DNA from 3 places in the Mesorhizobium sp. M0478 genome. Region 1 is predicted to be linked to each of the others. Evidence: predicted binding sites of a transcription regulator. Region 1 holds the regulator's gene; each other region holds the start of a gene.
The links. Region 1 encodes LexA, which represses DNA repair genes until DNA is damaged. Its sites were predicted from a motif close to TGTTCNNNNTGTGTTCNG; they were not measured.
Positions count from the first base shown of each region.

Region 2: a site for LexA is predicted at 2,436-2,453, ahead of NKI64_RS20220 (YifB family Mg chelatase-like AAA ATPase). Genes of this name have one in related genera too.
Region 3: a site for LexA is predicted at 1,606-1,623, ahead of NKI64_RS11140 (nucleoid-associated protein). Genes of this name have one in related genera too.

Region 1 covers NZ_JAMYRH010000012.1:16,556-20,318, reverse strand. Annotated here, with positions in the region: gene kynU (kynureninase) at 1-405, opposite strand, end outside; gene NKI64_RS24405 (GntR family transcriptional regulator) at 573-1,337, shown strand; gene lexA (transcriptional repressor LexA) at 1,543-2,325, shown strand; gene NKI64_RS24395 (ComEC/Rec2 family competence protein) at 2,319-3,763, opposite strand, start outside.
Region 2 covers NZ_JAMYRH010000008.1:183,267-187,029, reverse strand. Annotated here, with positions in the region: gene NKI64_RS20230 (glycosyltransferase family 2 protein) at 1-1,050, opposite strand, end outside; gene NKI64_RS20225 (glycosyltransferase) at 1,235-2,299, shown strand; gene NKI64_RS20220 (YifB family Mg chelatase-like AAA ATPase) at 2,548-3,763, shown strand, end outside.
Region 3 covers NZ_JAMYRH010000003.1:699,335-703,097, reverse strand. Annotated here, with positions in the region: gene NKI64_RS11150 (ATP-binding protein) at 1-77, opposite strand, end outside; gene NKI64_RS11145 (SIR2 family protein) at 80-1,354, opposite strand; gene NKI64_RS11140 (nucleoid-associated protein) at 1,684-2,766, shown strand; gene NKI64_RS11135 (GTP pyrophosphokinase) at 2,763-3,749, shown strand.

The sequences.
Region 1 (3,763 bases):
GGCCATGTAGAGGTCGGTCGGGAAACTGTCGCCCTCGGCAACGATGACCGACCGATCCGGCCGCATGCCGAGCGCTGCGTGCAGCAGCTTGTAGATGTTGATCGAGGTTGTGTCGCAGACCACCGTCTGCCCATCAGCCGCGCCGATCAGTCGCCCGAGCTGATCTCCGAGTTCCACCGGCATGTTGAACCAGCCGGCGGTGTTCCAGGCGCGAATGAGGTCGTGCGCCCATTCCTGCGTGGCGGCCTGCTGCAGTTCGCTGAAGACGACCGCTGACGCGGCGCCCAGGGAATTGCCGTCGAGATAAATCACGCCTTGCGGCAAGACAAAGCGTTCGCGCATGGAGCGCAGCGGATCGGCGGCATCCATTGCTTCGATTGTAGCGAGATCGGGTGTCGTGCTCATGATCCGGCGCCCCTCCATGGACAAACGCGCGCGGCGGAGCCTGCCGCCCAAACATGCCGGCGATCTTGAGTGGTCGCCCTTGAACTGTCAAACATTATATATAATTCACCCATTGAAAGGCTTTGATATATAATGATCCGCCGAGCGTTTATGTCTGATGGATCACGATGCTGGATGACGAGCAGACCTCGAGGACGGAAGCGGCCTATCGCCTGCTCAGGCGCGATATTCTTGCGACCCGGCTGGCGCCTGCCGCGCCGTTGAAGCTGAGCACGCTGCGCAACACCTACGGCATCGGCTGGACGCCGTTGCGCGAGGCGCTGTCGCGGCTGGAGGCGGAACGGCTTGTGACCGCCATCAGCAACCGCGGGTTTGCGGTCGCTCCCGTCTCTCGGGCGGAGCTCGAGGATTTGGCGCGTGCGCGGCTGGTGGTCGAACTGCCCCTGCTGGTGGAATCGATCGAGGAGGGCGATCGTGAGTGGGAAGACGCGGTCGTTGCCGCCCACTATCGTCTCTCACGGTGCGGGTCTGTTCTCGACGATCCATCGGATGATGCGGTCGACGCGTGGTACGAAAAACACGATGCCTTCCATGCGGCGCTGCTCAGTGCCGCGACATCCAGCTGGCTGCTGCGCTTCAATGCGACGATTTCCGACCAATTGCATCGCCATCACCGCTTTCTGGGTCTGGCCCCGACGCTGCGCGCCGCCGCCGGCCGCACGGATGGCCACCGGAAGGCCGTGGCGGCCCTGCGCGACGCCGTGGCGATCGAACACCATACCGCCCTGATGGAAGCGGCCCTCGATCGCGACGTCGAACGTGCGAAAACTCTGATGACCGCTCACATCGGCTACACGCTGCAGGTCTATGCCCAGAGTGAACCCGGCGCGGATGCTGCGCAGCCCCGTCCGAAAAGGAAGCGGCGATCGTAGCCGACGACGCAGGGCACTTTGTCTTCGTTTCACCCCGTTGCCGGCCAACGACTACGAGCGCCGCTCGCGGTGCCGAACGTCACGCTGAACAAAACGTCAACACATTCATTAAACTTTAAAAGGTTGCGGAACACAACTGGAACAGATAGTGTTTGTTCTGGGTTTGTTTTTTCTGATTCTGGTTTCAGAACCCTTGGGGGCCGCGATGCTGACGCGCAAACAACATGAGCTTCTGATGTTCATCCATGAACGCCTGAAGGAGAGCGGAATCCCGCCGTCCTTCGACGAGATGAAGGAAGCGCTCGACCTCGCCTCCAAGTCCGGCATCCACCGCCTGATCACGGCGCTTGAGGAGCGCGGTTTCATTCGCCGGCTGCCGAACCGGGCGCGCGCGCTGGAAGTGCTGCGGCTGCCCGACTCGATCGCACCAGGCCTCAATGCGGCGAGGAAGTTTTCGCCGAGCGTCATTCAGGGCAGTCTTGGTCAAACCGGCCAAGGGCAAGGCGGCCAAGGACAAGGCGCGTTGGGCCAAGGCGGTCTCGGCCGCCAGATCAAGCCGGGCTCGCCGTCGCGTTCGATGTCGGCCGGCAATGACGATGCCGTTTCCGCGATTTCAATCCCGGTTATGGGACGCATCGCCGCCGGCGTGCCGATCGACGCCATCCAGCATCAGACCCATTCGATCTCGGTGCCGCCCGATATGATCATGGGCGGCGAACACTACGCGCTCGAGGTCAAGGGCGATTCGATGATCGAGGCCGGCATTTTCGATGGCGACACGGTCATCATCCGCAATGCCGACACAGCCAGCCCCGGCGAGATCGTGGTGGCGTTGGTCGACGATGAGGAAGCGACCCTGAAACGCTTCCGCCGCAAGGGCGCCTCGATCGCCCTGGAAGCCGCCAACCCGGCCTACGAGACCCGCATTTTTGGACCGGACAGGGTGAAGGTGCAGGGCAAGCTTGTCGGATTGATCCGGCGCTACTGAGCCGGCTTGGGTTTGTACTTTTCACGCTGGTTGTAAGGCGGCAGGCCGCGCGCTTCGCGGGAGAAGCGGCGTTGCTCGTGCCAGGGGCGATACGGCTTGTCGACGGCGAAGCGGATGGTTGGCGCTGCAGCTGCCGATTGCGGATCGAAGAAGACGGCGGCGCTGCCGTCGCGGGCCAGCTGTTTCTTCGTCACGACCAGCACCAGCGGGTCGCGGCACGGATTGTAGGCGGTGGCGTCATCGATGACGATCAGGCTCGCGAAGGCACAGGCCGGCCGCGCCGTCTTGCGGTCTTTCGCAAGCGCTACAATGGCTCCGGAAGGGTGCCGGGCGATACAGAGATCGCCGGTGCAATAGAAGGGCGAGCCGGGCGGCAGATCGAGCGGATCGAGATCGAACCGCGTATCTGTTGACTCGAAAATCTCAGGTGGGATAATGGTTTCGGCCCGCAGCGCCCGTTTCCAATTGTCCGTGGTGAATTCGTTGGAGCGTTCGCGGTTGAGGGCGAGTTCGCCGCCACCGATCGGCATGGCCACCAGATGCGCATCCTCGGATATGAGCACGTCGGGCGTAAGCACCTGCGGCACCGTCAACAGGCCGGCCAGCGCGAAAGGCACGGCCGCCAACCTGAGCCAGGTGGTGGCCATGGTGGCGATGACGAGGGCGACCGCCACCAACAGCACCGAGCGGATGGAGATCAGCCCGACGGCGTCGACCGGCGAGCGCTCGGAAATCCAGGCCGATATAGCGATCATCGCCATCAGACCCTTGCCCATCACATAGAGGAACGGCCCGTCGGCGCCGAACGGCATCGCCAGTGCGCTGAGCACGGCAAAAGGCATGACGATCAACGAAACAATCGGCATCACGGCCAGATTGGCGATCAGGCTGAGCGGCGACACACGCTGAAAATGCCAGATGGCGAACAGCAAGGTTGCACTGCCGGCGATGATCGAGGTCATGGCGAGGCCGCCCATGGCCAGCGCGAATTTTCGCGACAGGAAGCCGACGAAGGAGCGCTTTGCCGGCGGCGTTCTCACCTTGTCGGCGCGGTAATCGGCCCAGCCGGCATAGGCGCCGACAAGGGCGGCGGTGGCGGCAAACGACATCTGGAAGCTGGGACCGACCACCTCGTGCGGCGACACCAGGATGACGGCAATGGCGGAGATCGCCAGATTGCGCATGGTGAGTGCGGCGCGATCAAACAGCACGGCGACAAGCATGACCGCCAGCATGATGAAGCTGCGCTCGGCGGCAACCACGACGCCTGAAATAACGAGATAGGCGGCGATCGAGACAAGCGCTGCCGCGGCCGCATATTTCTTCACCGGCCGGCGCGAAGAGAAAACGGGAAACAGCGCAAAGGCGCCACGCAGCAACGCCATGATGGTGCCGGCAACCAGCGCCATGTGCAGGCCGGAGATGGAGATGATGTGGT
Region 2 (3,763 bases), on a different contig from region 1:
AGGCCTCAGTTTCGGAGGAAGGAGACCGATAAGTCTGGTCTGCAATTTTCGCTGTGGTGTTGCCCAGTCTTTCAGCAGAAAACCCGCATCGGAGTTCTTTTCCAGCAATGCAAAAGCCGCAGACAGTCCGATCAGGTCGACCAAGGTCCTGCGCATTGAGTGGCGGGAGATTAAATGCGCCAGTCCCGGCGCCACTTCGCACCAACGATTGGCCAGTGCCCGCCGTATCGCTATTTCAGTATCAGGCGACATCCTGCCGAGGCCAACTCCGGTACCCAGGATGCGCCCGTCCGCCCAGCCATTGCCGCCGTGAAGCCGATAACTGCCAAGAGCCCGCCCAATCCTCACGGTTCCGCCGATCATATGGGCGGCACGAGCCATATAACCATCGGCACATATCTTTATTTCGTCCGGATCGGATGGACGCATGATTTCAAGCGGAGCTCGACGAAACATCATCCCCGATGTGGTTGACCAAAACCAACCCACGGTACCCCGATCAATAAATAATAATGTCGGGTCAGCTTCGGTGTCGACATGCAGGTAGCCGCTCATTTTCGGCATCGATCGCGGGTCGTTCAGGTGGAATACGGGATGACCGCCCGCAAGCAGGTTGCCGGCCGTATCTATCACCACCTCATCGGAGCTCGACATTGCCGCGATACGGGTTTGGCTGAGATGCGCTCTCACATGGCATTCTATGAAGTCAGGATGCCAAGCATCGTCACCGTCAAGAAAGGAGATCAGGGGCCCGGCTGTCGCGTCAAGCCCGGTCATCATTGCTGTCAACTGCCCGCCATTTTGCAGTCGGGGCAGAAAGCGGAAACGACTGTCGCCAAGCTGGGACAGACACTCTTCAATCCTTCGGCGGGAACCGTCGGTCGAAAAATCATCGACCACCACGCATTCGAACGCAGTGTATGTCTGCGCCGCTACGGATCGGATCGCAGTGTCGATGAATGCCTCTTGATTGAAACAGCCTACGCAAACGGATACGGTTGGTAGCGCGATGTGAGAACCAGCTCCGCTTGGGACGATGTTTTCTTTCAAGAGGCGCTTCTCCGTACACCAGATTTGATCGCCTGAGATATTCCGTCGATCAAATGGCGGTGTTTCTTTGCCAAATTTCTCTCTATCGAAGCGAGTTTTTCTCCGCACTCAAGATCGCAATTGCCGCATGTTGACCCTACAGCACGGGTATCGCCCTCCTACCAAATTCGAGATTGTCAGAGCCATGCTGCGTCATGGCCACAACCTCAGAAAAGGGCACCCTTCCGCGAAGTCGCAACCTGCTCTTCAGGCCAGTTTGCTGTCGGACGATCCGTTCATATCCTATTCGGGAATGTCCGGTACGCCGCTCGGATTAGCAAGTCATATGCCTTTCCGTCCACGCAGCCACCGCGCCTGGTTTCTCATCTCGCCAACCTGGTCCATCGAAAACAGTGCTAGCGTCAAAACCATTCGGACCTATGCCGTTCTGCATAGACTCAAGAACCCCCGTCACTCGCTAATCTTCCTTTCCAACACTCAGCCAGAGGCTGATCTGTTGAACCAGTCCGGCGAGGCCGCCGTCCTGCACAACAAGACGTCAACAACCTCCGAACACATATTCAGGCCTCTCGATGACGTCCCTGTAGAATTTGATGCAATCTACAATGCGCAGCTGGCTCCGTGGAAGCGCCATGACTTGTCGCTTGGCATCCAGCGTTGCGCATTTGTCTTCTATCGAGATTCAAGCGGATCCTCCACGACGGAGTCGGAAAGAGCGCGAATAAATCGGCATAGGGAGCTCGCGCCGCATCACGTCTTTATCAACGAGTTTGACGGCACCGGCAAGCCTGTCCGATTGGCACCGGCTCAGGTGAACACGCATCTAAATCGTGCAGCCGTGGGAATCTGTCTCTCTCACCTGGAAGGACCAATGTTCGCAAGCACGGAATATCTTCTCGCGGGGCTTCCAGTGGTCACGACGCCGAACCATGGCGGCCGAGACCTTTATCTGGATGACGACTATTCGCTTACAGTTCCACCCGATCCTCGATCCATCGCGGAGGCTGTCTTAGCGCTGAAGGAGCGACGAATTCCCCGGGATTACATTCGTTCGCAAACTTTGAAACGAATCGAACGAGACCGCGGGCGGTTCATAGACCTTGTAAACGAGATTTTTCTGGAGAGCGGCTCTTCGCGCCGGATCGCCCTGCCTTGGCCTTTCAGATATCCTGTCATGGAGTGGCTTCCACCGCAGGTCGCGATCGATCGATCGCTTTCAGGTTCGGTCGATGCCTTCATCACCGTTTAGAAGCAACACCCTCAGATTGCCGAAGGGCCTAGTCGCCTTGTTAACGCGGTCGAGGAGGCGGAGCAGCCGTTCCATTTTGCTCAACCATCTTCCGTTTTTGCAACCGGCACAGCGCGCTGCAACCACCACGAATGCATGTTCCTGTAATGTTCTTGTCTTGGCCTGAAATCTATGGTTGTCTTGTCCTGACGTCGCTCGCGGTCTGAACCACAAGGCCGAGGCGAGCCGATATCCGGGGGCAGAGCAAGATGGTGGCGCGGGTTCGCACGGTTGCTTTCCAGGGCATCGAGGCCGTACCGGTCGATGTCCAGGTGATGATCGCGCCGGGCAAGGTCGGCATGCAGATCGTCGGGCTGGCCGACAAGGCGGTGGCCGAAAGCCGCGAGCGCGTGCAGGCGGCACTGCATGCGTCGGGGCTGTCGATGCCGTCGAAGAAGGTGACGGTCAACCTCGCTCCGGCCGATCTGCCCAAGGAAGGCAGCCATTACGATCTGCCGATCGCGCTCGGCCTGATGGCCGCCCTTGGCGCCATTCCGGGCGACATGCTGGCCTCCTATGTCGTGCTCGGAGAATTGTCGCTCGACGGCACCATTGCCACGGTCGCCGGTGCGCTGCCGGCGGCGATCGGCGCCAATGCCGAGGGAAAAGGCCTGATCTGCCCGTTCGGCTGCGGGCCGGAAGCGGCCTGGGCGGGCAAGGATTTCGACATATTGGCGCCGCGCAGCCTGATTGCCATCGCCAATCATTTTCGCGGCACGCAGGTGCTGTCGCGGCCCGAGCCCGGCATCCATGTCTCGGCCCGCGACCTGCCCGACCTTTCAGACATCAAGGGCCAGGAAAGCGCCAAGCGGGCGCTGGAAGTGGCGGCGGCCGGCGGCCACAATCTGTTGATGGTCGGGCCTCCCGGCTCGGGAAAATCGATGCTGGCGCAGAGGCTGCCTTCAATTCTGCCGCCACTGGCGCCCAAGGAACTTCTTGAAGTCTCGATGATCGCCTCGGTGGCCGGCGAGCTCGGCGAAGGCAAGCTCACCGACCGGCGGCCGTTCCGCGCCCCGCACCATTCGGCTTCGATGGCGGCAATGGTCGGCGGCGGCATCAGGGCGCGGCCGGGCGAAGTATCGCTTGCCCATAACGGCGTCCTGTTCCTCGACGAGTTTCCCGAATTCACGCCGCAGACCTTGGATGCGCTGCGCCAGCCACTGGAGACCGGCGACTGCATGATCGCGCGCGCCAACCACCGCGTCACCTATCCAGCGCGCATCCAGCTGGTGGCGGCGATGAACCCGTGCCGTTGCGGCATGGCCGGCGAGCCCGGCTATCGCTGCCTGCGCGGTGAGCGCTGCCGCACCGACTACCAGGCGCGCATTTCCGGCCCGCTGCTCGACCGCATCGATCTCAGGATCGAGGTACCGGCGGTCTCGGCCGCCGACCTGATCCGGCCCGACCGAGCGGAGAAAAGTGCCG
Region 3 (3,763 bases), on a different contig from region 1:
AGATTGGCCTGTGCAATCGAGGCACCCACAACGGTAATGGTTCCGACATAGCCATCGGGATCGACAAGGCTTTGCATGATCACGACCCGGCCGGGTTATTCAGGATCTTGAGGCGCTCCATATGCCGCTCTCGCTCGGTCTGAGCAACGAGATCGGGGAGGGCTTGCGCGAGATCGTCAAAGCGGCCGTTCAGAAGTGAGAGCCTTTGATCACCTATGTCGACGAGGCGCTTGAAAGTTCCAAAAGACGCGCTCGCACCGGGACGTGCGAGTGTATCGGCCGGTAGGATATGCGCTTTGGTCTCGAGCTCGCCGTCGGCGATGTATGCAAGGTCGCAGACGATGACGCGCAGGCTCATATTTGCCTCCACAGCGGCAAGTATGGGCTTGGTTATATGATCGTCATTGAACCCGAAACCGGAGATGATGACGGCCGTATCGGGCTCTCGCAAAGCGCTTTGCAAGGCTCCCATCATATCAAGAAAAGGCGTTTCGAACGCCTCCTGGTATTTGCTGTCGCGTGGGTAGATCAACGCCGCCGGGCCGTCGTCATCGCTTCTGGAGCGGACAAGCTCCGCACCTTTGCGCCGCCAATCTATGGAGCCGTGCAATTTGTGAAGGTGGAAAACATTTTCGATGTAATCCGGGCTATCCCTGCCGGCATCTCGCCTGACGATGTCGTGGACGAAATGACCACGATCATAGACCTGTGGCAAAGAGTGGGAGAAGCCGTCGATCATCGTAAAACGGAGCGCGCGAGCGGCGTACTCGAAGGCTAGATCATAGTTGGTCGTGAATATGCGGGTGCGCGGCTTGCGCACGCCCCGCCGGGCGATTTTTCGGATGATCGCTTGATGGGCGCTCAGGTCGGTGGCCTCGTCAACGAAATCGACGCTCAGGGCGATCGTCTTTTCTGCAAGCCCGATAAATTCGGCAACGTCTTTCGCTTTTTCCACGCCGAAGAGTTCGAGATAAATTTTGCAGTGGGATAGAAATTTCTCAATATTCTTCGCTGCAACCACCGCCTTGGCATTCGGCATAAGAGCGGCGATCTTGTTGACCGTCTCCTGCGTTGCCGCTGTGACGACCCCGTCCCACAGATTGAGCATGCTTGGGGCTTGCTTTGCGCCCTGGGCTGCATTCCTCGCGCAAAAAGACGATCCGGCACCGGTGAGCAGAACAAGGTTCGATGCGTTCAGGGCAGAGGTAAGCAGATCCTCGATAGCGCGGCTGCTGCCGCGATCTACAACTTCCCCCTTGTCGCTCTTCACGTCGTCATGCGAGCGCCAGCCTTCGCCGCGCGCGTAAAGACGGATGTTGCTGGCGGCTGCCAGCTTTGTTTTCCAGTAGCTCATGGTTCCTCCCACAGACAAACCATACAAGCATCGCCGTCGTAGGAGAACCAATTTCCCCGCGTTGTTTTCTTCGGAACAATCTCGCCCTGGCTTCTGCGAAAGCAGCCGGCAACGTTGCCGCATCGACGAAATACATTAGCGTTTACTTAATCAAGAAGACTCGCTTTTCCTGTCCCATTTTATGATCCCTTGAACGAATGGCGGCCGTGTAGCGGCCGCCCTTCGTACCCCTCCTACGTCGGCGACCCTTGTGTTCATGCTTTGATCTGATATCCTTCCTTAACCCGCTCAGAATAATATTCTTCAATATCTTCGAAGGGGATCGAGTTTTGCTTGTAGAGAATCTTTCTATCGGCCGAGTCGTTATGCATGAGGTATTCCAGAGGAAAGACGGGCCCAATGTAGTGCCGCCATCCTACGGCAAGGATCTCGAAGTACTGGATGCCAAGGCTCTCAGCCATTTTGGGATGCGTATCACTGACGCGCTCTCCGCACAGTCCAAGAGCATAGAGATGCAGATAGTGAAGACCGATGGCGCGAGCGTGGTTGGGACTGCTCGACGTCTTGTTCTCGCAACCGACACCGACTTCCCCAGCGTCTCCAATCACATGGCCGATGCCCTCGCTGACGCACAGAAATCACGAGGGATTCCCGGTGGAATGCTTCTAGTCTTCGATGGGAAAGTCGGTGGCGACGGAAAGCCCTTCTTAGGGGTGATTAAAGCGGAGATGCAGTCCGGCTTTCAACGCCGACTGGCTGCGGCAAAAATTGTGACCGAATTCCTCGAGAACATCTTCCTGACGCCAGCCACGAGACTTTACAAGCTTGCTCTGTTCATCTCTGAAGATGCCGCTGTCGCGGCGAGCACAAATTGGCGATGCTTCGTATTTGACAGCAATATCACCGCCGCCCGCCGAGAGAACGCGGCCGTATATTTCTACGACGGCTTTCTTGGCTGCGCCTTTCCTGAGAGCGGGAAATACGAAACCGCGAAGTTCTTCGACCTCACGAAGGAATTCGTTCGCACCTTGGTAAATGACCGAGATCTCCGAAGGGACCTGGGAGACGCGCTGTTCGCCTTCGTCAAGGTAGATCAGGCACCCACGTTCACCTCGCAACAGTTCGGCGACACGTATCTGCCACCCGAATTGCGCGACCCGTTTAACAAGTTCCTCGAAGCCAAGAAATTGCCGACCAATAGAGCCGTGGTTCGGGACATCAGCGAGATGGGTGGAAGGTTGCGGCGCCGGAAGTACAAGTTCGGTCCAGACATCGAGTTCTCTGCGTCCCCGGACGCGATACGGAATGGCACCGTGACATTCGAGGATGTGCCGGCAGGCGATGTTTCCCAAGGCGAGGCTGCAAGCTGGACCAGGATCACGGTCCGCAGGCCAGTCACCGAACAGCTATGACGACCGAGTTCGAGATCCTGCGGCGCTGGGAGGCGGAGCAGCAATACTACGATGCCTGGGGCAGGTTCATCATCCACGCGGTCATCGATGGGCTCTCGACCCAGGTGAAAGCGCCGGACCTGTTCTTGCGCCTTCCGGTTAAGCATAGGCTGAAGGAGAGCAAGTCGCTTATCCAGAAGGCTCTCTATCGCGGCAAGGGCTATGCAAGTCCGTATGACGACATCGAGGACAAGGTGGGCATCCGCTTCGTCGTGCTCACTTCCGACGAAATACCCATCGTCGAGAAGGCGATCACCGAATCCGGCGACAGATACTGGTTCTGGGAAAAGGCCCGGGACTTCGCTGAGGAGCGAGCTCGCAAGCCTTGGGAGTTCGGGTACCAGTCGGTCCACTACGTGGTTCGGGCAAAAGCGGGGGTCGTCTTCGAGGGCGTCCCTATGCCGCTGGACATTCCGTGCGAGATCCAGGTCCGCACGCTGCTGCAGCATGCCTTCAGCGAAGTCACCCACGACACAATCTACAAACCAAGCGTCAAATCGACCCCTGAGATGATGCGGGCTGCGGCAAAGGCGATGGCGTTAATCGAAGCGACTGACGACTACTTCCGCCAAGTCGGCAACCTCATCGACGCATCGGTCAAGAGCGTCAAGGCACTGATCGACGCCTTGTCCGTGTACTACGGAGACAAGGTGGGCATGGACGCGACTGTCACCACTCTCGACGGTGAGTTGATCGAAGCGTACCTCCCACTGGCCGGCGAGAGCTCAATTGAAGACATCCTCCTATGGCTGAACACCAAGGATTTCATCATGGAGCGCATCAAGGGCCGGCGACAGGACCAGACCCTGTTCGCCTTGCCCTCGATCTTGTTGCTCTATTTCGTGGTGGGCAATTTTCCGAGCATCGCCACCTCGCCGGGTTTATTTACCGATGAGGAACTCGGGCCGATATACTCCGACCTTGGGTTGGCCCTTCCGCTGTAGGCCAGAAGGCAGTC